Regions from separate parts of the Enterobacter sp. fkY84-1 genome, predicted to be linked through region 3. Evidence: predicted binding sites of a transcription regulator. Region 3 holds the regulator's gene; each other region holds the start of a gene.
What was found. Region 3 encodes CRP, which controls carbon source genes, mostly activating them, when cyclic AMP is high. Its sites were predicted from a motif close to ATGTGANNNNNNTCACAT; they were not measured.

Region 1 (3,279 bases), 690 kb from region 3:
GCCTGAATCACCGGCGTGGTTTTAGGCACATCGATAAAACCGCGTTCCGTCACTTCAATTTTGATTTGCTGCGCGCGGACGGCGTAGTGGCGAGCCTTCTCAGAAATCATGGCGATCAGCCGCGAGGAGTGGAAATCCGTGGCCGACAGGTTAATCGAAATATAGAGATGCGGATGCTCGGCCAGGAAATGGCCCAAATCGCTGAACACTTCCTCAACGACGTAATCCGTAATCCGCTCGCTCATCCCCTCATTTTCAGCCAGCGGAATAAACTCAGCCGGGCTCATCACCTGCCCGTTAAAACCCGGCCAGCGTAACAACGCCTCCGCGCCGACACACCGGTTGTTCTTAATATCAATAATCGGTTGATAGTGCACGCAAAGCTGGCGTTTGTTCAGCGCCCGATGCAGTAAACGCCCCGGCGAATTAAGCTCACGATGAGTACGGGACCAGACCAGCAAAATAATAATGCTGCAGATCATGCCCAGCGGCAGCGTTAATGTCGCCTGATGATAAAGCGTTTCATAAAAGCGTTTATTCGATGTCGACACGATGGCCGCAATCGGTCTTTTAGGGGATGTGACGATCGTATAAAAGCGGTTATCTTTTTGAAATACCGATTCCTTATCCCGAATCAGCGAATTTAATAACGAAACGTTGGCTTTCTGACTGACGGAAAAGAAAGCATTGGTTACCGTGTCGTAAACCCCCCACGAGAGAGAATGATCCGCGGACATGACTTCGCTGTATGAAAGTGGATTAACGACCACTACATAATTTCCGCGCTGCATATATGTCATTTTATAGCCAGTATAAAATGGGGTGTCGCGATAATAATAGATAGCGACGTCAGGTTTTCGCGTGTAATTAGCGACGGGTATGGCGTAGGGTTGATCCGGTGTAAAAACGGTCGAACAAAGAAAATTCTGACCTTCAGCGTAAATTAAATCGGCAACAAACAGGCGACCACGAACAACGTTCAACATATATTGACGGTGTCCCGGGGTACAGAGCTCGCCCCGATATTTTTCTGCCTCGTCCCTGGCCAGATCAACCTGTTGTATAACCAGCTCAGTTTTGTCTAAAGCCAGTTCAGCAAATGTCCGTAGCTGGGCGCTTGTTTCAGACACGGCTCTTAGCTGGGCAAACCATAGCGCAAGCATCACCGGCAGCATAACTACCATGATGATCCCTACCACCCTGAGCATCTTGCGCCGCGCGCTACGATTCATTTCCCGCCCTATATCCCTGCATGTTGTACGCCTGTAGTAATGAAGGCCGGATGCTGTGTTAAACAGGTGATTACGTTGCATGAATCATGCGAAGTTAGCAACTGACTTTTCGTATTAAAAATCTTAAATTTCGTTATGACGATAATATTTTCCCGTAAGTGAAACTGTAAGTATTCGTTCCGTTTCAATTAAGGAAAATAATTATCCAGCCCTCGAGGACGGAGGGAAGATAACACAACAGACGATCGTTGATTAAGCCAAACTTCTGGCAGCATGAAAAAAGCGCACCTTTATCATGACGTTTTATGCTATTTACTGTGGGGCATTGTGTGCGTTGATTTATAAATAATCAGTCTTCGCCGCACTATTTTATGATTCGACTGAGCCCCCTCTTATAAAAACCGATTTTGAGGTATCACCACTAGCCCGATGGACGTTTCCGGCACGCTGGGGGGCGCCTCCTCGCGCGCCGAAGGCAGGGCCAGCCTGCACACACTCTTTACCTGAGGAATAAAAACCGTTTTTTGATCGCACAGACACTGGCGAATAAATCAACAAATGTGATATAGTTCACACATATTCTGTAACGAGAAACACCGTTTCATTCAGGTCGTCTGTTTTGTAGAGGATGGGTTTATGGCAACCATTACTACCAGCATGGTTCTCCTGCGCTGGCCTTTGTTGAGTGCGGTACTGATGTTTTTGGCCAGCACGCTGAACATTCAGTTTCGTAAATCTGACTACGCGGGTCTCGCTGTCATCAGCACGCTGTTGGGGCTGGGTGCAGCATGTTGGTTTGCAACGGGGCTGCTTGGCATTACCCTGCTGGATATCGCCGCCGTCTGGGAAAATATCAAAGTGGTGATGGTTGAAGCGATGAGCCACACGCCACCAGACTGGCCAATGGTGATTACCTGATCCCTTTATGGAATAAAAAAACCCAGACGATGTCTGGGTTTTTTGTTTGAAGGACGCACAAATCAGAACGGAATGTCGTCGTCGAAATCCATTGGCGGTTCGTTAGACGGCGCCGGAGCAGACTGCTGCTGCGGACGAGACTGCGCGCCGCCGCTGAACTGGTTGCCGCCCTGTGGCTGCTGAGGCTGCCCCCAACCGCCCTGCTGCTGGCCGCCACCTGCTGGTGCGCCACCGCCCTGACGGCCACCCAGCATCTGCATGGTGCCGCCGACGTTAACCACGACTTCAGTGGTGTACTTCTCAGCACCGGACTGATCGGTCCATTTGCGGGTACGCAGCTGGCCTTCGATATAGACCTGAGAACCTTTACGCAGATACTCACCGGCCACTTCTGCCAGTTTGCCAAACAGCACAACGCGGTGCCATTCGGTCTGCTCTTTCATCTCACCGGTCGCTTTATCACGCCAGGATTCGGAAGTAGCCAGCGTAATGTTGGCAACTGCGCCACCACTCGGCATGTAGCGTACTTCCGGGTCCTGGCCCAGATTACCGACGAGAATCACCTTGTTTACGCCTCTGCTGGCCATGTTCGTGTCTCCTGAATACGTTTCTTAATAGTGTAAACGCGCGAGTGTACCATTTCCACGCTGCATTTTGATAGCTGCGAGATGGATTCCAGAGTTCTCGTGCGAACATAACATTGTTACACAGTCCGTCAGAAAATGCATTCCAATACTGTATATTCAAACAGGTCAAATTGTGTCATAATTAGCCGTTTCTGACAGCCGTTTGTCCTTCAAACAAACCAGGCAATCCGTGTTCCAACCGGGAAAGGTGAATGGATAAGATCGAAGTTCGGGGCGCCCGCACCCACAATCTCAAGAATATCAACCTCATAATCCCTCGCGACAAACTCATTGTCGTGACCGGGCTTTCGGGGTCTGGCAAATCCTCACTGGCTTTCGACACTCTGTATGCCGAAGGACAGCGTCGTTACGTTGAATCGCTCTCGGCGTACGCGCGTCAGTTCCTGTCGCTGATGGAAAAACCGGATGTCGACCACATTGAAGGGTTGTCTCCTGCTATCTCTATCGAGCAGAAGTCCACGTCGCATAACCCGCGCTCCACG
Region 2 (3,279 bases), 1.4 Mb from region 3:
GATATCGCCCTGAAAAAAGGGATCCGCCCGGAGCGCCCTATGGCCGTGGCATCGGTCGCGTCGCAGATGGCGATCACGGCCTCCCCCGTTTCCGTTGCCGTCGTGTCGCTGGTGTCCATCCTGGCGGCCCAGCATGGGATCGGCCACGCGTGGGGAATTCTGGAAATTCTCGCCGTGTCGGTTCCCGCTTCACTTTTCGGCGTGGCTATTGCTGCACTGTGGAGTTTACGGCGCGGGAAAGATTTGGCGGACGACATGGAGTTTCAGGAAAAGCTAAAAGATCCTAAGCAGCGCGAGTTTATCTACGGCGGAACAGAGACGTTAATGAATCAGCGTTTCCCAAAACAGGCCTACTGGTCCACGTGGATTTTCTTTGCCGGCATTGCCGTGGTCGTTCTGCTGGGGGCCTTCCCTGAGCTGCGCCCCGCCTTTGAACTGAAAGGCAAAATGACGGCGCTGTCGATGAACCTTGTCATCCAGATGATGATGCTAATTGCGGGTGCCGTGATGCTGATGGCCTGTAAGGTCAATGCCTCCGCGATTTCCAACGGCGCGGTGTTCAAGGCCGGTATGGTTGCGATCTTCTCGGTATTCGGCGTGGCGTGGATGAGCGATACCTTTTTCCAGGCGCATCTCGACGAGTTAAAGCTGGCCCTGGAAGGCGTGGTGAAAAGCCACCCGTGGACATATGCGATTGTGCTGTTTCTGGTGTCAAAACTGGTGAACAGCCAGGCGGCGGCGCTGACGGCGGTGGCGCCGATGGGGTTGATGTTGGGCATCGACCCGAAAATGCTGATCGCCTTTTTCCCGGCGTCCTACGGCTATTTTGTCCTGCCGACCTATCCCAGCGATTTGGCCTGCATCGGCTTTGACCGGTCAGGCACGACCCGCATCGGTAAATTTATCATCAACCACAGCTTTATTTTGCCAGGGCTGATTGGGGTAAGCTGCGCGTGTGCCGCGAGCTACCTGCTGGTCCAGACGTTCTTCTGATAACATCAAAGGGCGACGCACTCCGTCGCCCATTTCCCTGCGTCAGTGGGACTCACCCTGCGGCGTGAATCGCAGCTCGATCAGCGCGATGGCTTTCTGGATCGCACGAAGCGTTACCGGGTCAGCGGCAGCAGGATGGCTGGCGAAATCGATGTTTTTCAGCTGGGTAGACATCTTCTCGCGCACTTCAACCGGCGCAATCACGTCCAGAACATCCAGGATTTGTTTGATAACCAACTGGCAGGCGACAACGTCAGAGACCAGTTCCTGATCGGCGCTCAGGTTTTGTGACATGGGGTTTCTCCTTATTTAAAGGCCGCCATAGTATCAAAACACGCCCCCTGACATCTTCCCTTCAACGTCTGCAGGTATAAAAAAACCTGCCGAAGCAGGTTTTTTTTATCAGAACATGGCGCCCGGCGGCACGTCTTTGAACGTGCGGCAGTAATTGGCCCACATACTTTTCAGGATTTTGCGCAGTTTCACAGTGATGCTCCATCAACTTGTTATACAACTTTATCGTCAATGCGCCTATAATATGACCACCATCACAAAAATCAATGCTTTTGTGATAGAAATCACAATTTAATCAGAATGGGGTCTGATCGCGTTCACCATCGACCCGTTGCGAAGAGTGAGGGCAGATTGTCCGGCTATTCCAGCCATTGCGGCGGGCATCTGCGGGTACGATAACGTATTTCCATCCACTCAGAGCGAACCATGAAAAGAGTCATTGTAGCCGGCACACTCCTCCTGCTCGCGGGGTGCAGCATTAACCGCCAGGCTGAAGTCAGCAGCCTCGATGCGCCGAACGGCATCGTCCGCCTTAACTACGGTCAGGCAGCGCTGCAAAATGCGTATTCCGATGAGTATGTGAATAACGGTACGGCGGCAAAAGCGTGTCAGAGCATGGGGTACGCCACTGCCTCAGCCTATGGTCAGCCCATTAAAACCTGCACCCTCATTAGCGGCTCGTTGTGTCTGAACGAGAGCGTGACTATCCAGTATAAATGTATGGGTTATGCCGTTAACCCTAAGTCAAACAATCCGTGGTATTAATCCAGACTGCCAGCGCAGGCTGGCAGTTTATTTCATTACGAACAAAAACAATTCTCATTAATAAATGATAAAATCGCCAATGCGTTTTATTCCCATCCGTATTTTAAATAAATAAAATAAATATTTTACGTTTTGCAAATAATTAAATAACAAATTATAGTGTCGCTCATTGTGAACCAGAAATAATAACCCGGAGCGCCACCATGCTGAAAACTGAAATGATCGACAAGCTCAACGCACAAATGAATCTTGAGCTGTATTCATCCCTTCTCTACCAGCAGATGAGCGCCTGGTGCAGTTATCACAGCTTCGAAGGCGCTGCCGCGTTTCTGCGTCGTCACGCGCAGGAAGAGATGACGCACATGCAGCGTCTGTTTGATTATCTGACGGATACCGGCAGCCTGCCGCGCATTGAAACCGTGGCATCTCCATTTGCTGAATATAATTCTCTCGATGAACTGTTCCGCGCCACCTACGAGCACGAGCAGCTGATCACCCAGAAAATTAACGAACTGGTTCATGCCGCGATGACCAGCCAGGATTATCCAACCTTCAATTTCCTGCAGTGGTATGTCGCCGAACAGCATGAAGAAGAGAAGCTGTTTAAATCCGTGCTGGATAAATTATCTCTGGTGGGGAAATCAGGCGAAGGTCTTTACTTTATTGATAAAGAACTTTCCACGCTGGATACGCAGAATTAATTTCAGCGCGGTGCGGGTTCCCTGCACCGCGTTAATTTACATACACCCAGCGCAGCTGGTGCAGCGCCAGTCGTGGGGATTCACGGCCTGGTAAAAATAGCGGTAGCTGGCCGTCTCCAGCGCAATACCCCTCTCGTAGAACATATCCGTCAACCAGTCGACATTCGCTATGATCCACTCATCTTCCTGTAAGCCTTGTGCAAAGGTCTCATCCTCAGGATCAATAACCGAATAGATTCCCCAGGTGCCCATATCTTTTTCGCGGCGGGACTCCGGAAGTATCAGGGGCTGGTTCTGCCAGTGGATTATCCAGTGGCCATGGCACAACAGGTTGCCTCCACGGCTCCATGCCGCGGTAAAAGGATTCTCCCCCGCCATAAAACCCTCACTTTATTTGATAATTTATATTAATTGTTTACGTTACGCCGAAATGTTGCTCAGCAACATTGCCCTCATGTAGTAGGCGGAAGCCTATAAAGGGTCAGAGGATCAATAATGTGTAAAAAATTCATTACACCACTTGTAA
Region 3 (3,279 bases):
GCAGGGTGTATACCGCCGTCACCGTAAAGCCCACCATCGCCCAGCCGTAATTTTTGCGGATAATCAGGTAGCTCACCAGCGTGATCGCCAGCATGCCTGCCAGGGTATAGCCTTCCGGCACGTGGAAGTGCAGCGTTACGCCTGCAATGATCAGCCCGGCCATGGTGCCGCCCGCCCGGTGCAGAATACGCACCCGCGTGGCGCCGTAGCCGTTCTGGGTGACGAACAGCACGGTCATTAAGATCCAGTAGGGCTTCGGCAGATGCAGCGCCATGCCCATCAGGCTGGCGATACTGAGCATGACGCTAATTCGTGCGGCATTGCGCAGGGCGGACGATTTGAGAGATAGATAGCTTTTGAGCGCGGGCAACAGGGGAAGCCGTTTTTGTTTATCCGCCATCAGGTCGCGGGAATAAAGCGGGCGCTGGGTGCGTAGCACGCGGGCGATGCGGCTGAAGTGCCAGGCGGCAAACTGGCCGACCGGGTTATCCGGATGCTGACGGGCGATTTTCTCCAGCGCGCCGAGCTGTTTTTCCATGTTAAAGCGCGTGGGATAGCGGTGGTAGAGAATATCGTCAGCCAGCACGCGCAGGCGTGCCGAGACGGTCTGCGCGTTCCAGCGGATCACCGCTTCGGCGTGGCTGCGCTCAACCAGCTTTTGCACCTCCTGCGGGTGGTGCAGGCTAACAGAGATATGCTCCTGCAGATCCAGGCCTACCTGGAAGGTGCGCAGCAGCCGTTTGTACTCGTGGTTCTTGTTGGCGGCGAGCATATGCAGCTGCTGATAGCACTGGCTTATCAGATCCACCACCTTCTGCTGGCGCGTCAGCAGCGGCGGTAAGGCTTTTTCCGGATCGGTATGCTGGGTGAGCAGGGTGTATTTGGCTTCGCAGTATTCCGCCAACTGCACATAGAGCAGGCTCAGGGATTCGCGCAGCGGCTGTTCCCGCCACAGCCAGAACCAGAACCAGTTAAACAGCCCGTACCACAGTGTCCCCAGCGCGTAGATCAGTAGCGGCTCCCACACCGGCATATTCCCGGCGAGGCTCAGCGTGAAGATGGCCGCAATCAGCGAGGCGGGAAGCAGGCGGGCGTGCAGCGAGCTGATTTCCGCCGTGACGCCGAGCGTCATCGCCAGCACCGTCAGGATCAGCGGCAGCGGGATATCCCGGGCCAGTAAAAGCTGTACGGCAAGGCTACAGCCAGCAAACAGGCAGCCGCCCACGATCAGACGTTTGAAAAAGCGCTTATGCGGTGTGTCCAGGCCAGCAATGTTGCAGCAGGCGGGCACGAGGGAAAAGAGCAGGCCTTGCTGAAGGTGTCCGAGGATCAGGCCGATGGCCACGGGTAGACACAACACCAGCGTTTGTCGCAGTGCGTAGTTAACTTCCGGGTGATAGATCAGCCTGCGCCACATGAGGAGTAGAGACAAAAACGGCGTGACACCTTGCGATGGCACGCCGTTTAAGCGGAATTAACGCGTTCCGTAAACCACGATGGTTTTACCGTGGGCGGAGATCAGGTTTTGATCTTCCAGCATTTTCAGGATACGGCCCACTGTTTCACGGGAGCAACCGACGATTTGACCAATTTCCTGACGGGTAATTTTAATTTGCATGCCGTCCGGATGGGTCATGGCGTCCGGCTGTTTCGCCAGGTTCAGCAGAGTTTGTGCGATGCGGCCCGTCACGTCCAGGAAGGCGAGGTTGCCCACTTTCTCTGAGGTGACCTGCAGACGGCGCGCCATCTGGGAAGAGAGACGCATCAGAATGTCAGGGTTAACCTGAATCAGCTGACGGAACTTCTTGTAAGAAATTTCAGCCACTTCACATGCTGTCTTTGCACGAACCCAGGCGCTACGTTCCTGGCCCTCTTCAAACAGGCCCAGTTCACCGATGAAATCGCCCTGGTTCAGATAAGAAAGGATCATCTCTTTCCCTTCTTCATCTTTGATCAGCACTGCCACCGAGCCTTTAACGATGTAATACAACGTTTCCGCTTTTTCACCCTGGTGAATCAGCGTGCTCTTTGATGGGTACTTATGAATGTGGCAATGAGACAAGAACCATTCGAGAGTCGGGTCTGTTTGCGGTTTGCCAAGCACCATGCGCTGTTATCCTCTGTTATAAGCTGTCACCAGAGTCATCAGATGCATCCGGACTCTGGGGTTGCAATCGAATTCTTACCCATACCCTGGGAAGTCGGCTACCGTAACGTTTCGCAGCCAGTAAAGTTTGATGTCCTCTGCATACATGTGTAACGTCAATGTATTACTGTAGCATCCTGAGTGTTTTAGCATAGCTTTCGCCGCGTGTCTCCTGGTGTCTCGCTTCAGCATGATGCAGGTCGCCTTCCATTGCGAGAAATGTAACGCACGCGTAATCTGTCACCAAAAATGCAACGTTGGAGTTTAAGAATATGCAAGCGCGCGTGAAGTGGGTTGAAGGTTTAACGTTCCTGGGCGAGTCCGCGTCAGGACATCAGATTTTGATGGATGGTAACTCCGGCGATAAAGCGCCCAGCCCAATGGAAATGGTGCTGATGGCGGCAGGGGGATGCAGCGCCATTGACGTGGTGTCGATTCTGCAAAAAGGCCGTCATGACGTGACGGATTGTGAGGTCAAACTCACGTCAGAACGCCGCGAAGAGGCGCCACGCCTGTTCACCCACATCAATCTGCACTTTGTGGTCACCGGTAAAGAACTGAAAGACGCGGCGGTTTCACGTGCGGTGGACCTGTCTGCGGAGAAGTACTGCTCTGTGGCGTTAATGCTGGAGAAAGCGGTAAAAATCACCCATTCGTATGAAGTGATCGAGGCTTAATGTTTGGCGGGTGGCGCTTCGCTGACCCGCCCTACAAAAGCACGACCGTAGGCCCGGTAAGCGCAGCGCCACCGGGCAAAAAACTCACGCGATCTGTTTCCCTTCCATCAATCGCTCCACCAGCGGCGTCATGATGAGCTCCATCGCCAGCCCCATTTTTCCGCCCGGTACGACTAATGTATTCATGTGAGAAATAAACGAGCCCTGCAGCATCGCCAGCAGCCAGGGGTAGTCAATGCCTTCGAGATTGCGGAAATGGATCACCACAAAGCTCTCATCCAGGGATGGGATACTTTTGGCCGCGAACGGGTTGGAGGTGTCCACCGTCGGCACGCGCTGGAAGTTGATATGGGTGCGGGAAAACTGCGGCGTCAGGAAGTTGATGTAGTCTTCCATGGAGCGCACCACCGAATCCATCACTGCTTCGCGCGAGTGGCCGCGCTCGCTCATGTCACG

Region 1: the regulator CRP is predicted to act here: its motif matches at 1,791-1,808, upstream of ACEPLT_RS01505 (YjcB family protein).
Region 2: the regulator CRP is predicted to act here: its motif matches at 1,560-1,577, upstream of azuC (stress response protein AzuC).

What each region holds. Positions count from the first base shown of each region.
Region 1 covers NZ_CP169393.1:327,513-330,791, reverse strand. Annotated here, with positions in the region: gene ACEPLT_RS01510 (EAL domain-containing protein) at 1-1,232, opposite strand, end outside; gene ACEPLT_RS01505 (YjcB family protein) at 1,869-2,150, shown strand; gene ssb1 (single-stranded DNA-binding protein SSB1) at 2,213-2,737, opposite strand; gene uvrA (excinuclease ABC subunit UvrA) at 2,989-3,279, shown strand, end outside.
Region 2 covers NZ_CP169393.1:2,911,251-2,914,529, forward strand. Annotated here, with positions in the region: gene ACEPLT_RS13970 (anaerobic C4-dicarboxylate transporter) at 1-993, shown strand, start outside; gene ACEPLT_RS13975 (DUF2766 family protein) at 1,036-1,287, opposite strand; gene azuC (stress response protein AzuC) at 1,396-1,479, opposite strand; gene yecR (YecR family lipoprotein) at 1,714-2,052, shown strand; gene ftnA (non-heme ferritin) at 2,256-2,753, shown strand; gene ACEPLT_RS13995 (hypothetical protein) at 2,790-3,131, opposite strand.
Region 3 covers NZ_CP169393.1:4,314,887-4,318,165, reverse strand. Annotated here, with positions in the region: gene ACEPLT_RS20735 (YccS/YhfK family putative transporter) at 1-1,417, opposite strand, end outside; gene crp (cAMP-activated global transcriptional regulator CRP) at 1,475-2,107, opposite strand; gene ACEPLT_RS20725 (OsmC family protein) at 2,419-2,823, shown strand; gene ACEPLT_RS20720 (phosphoribulokinase) at 2,908-3,279, opposite strand, start outside.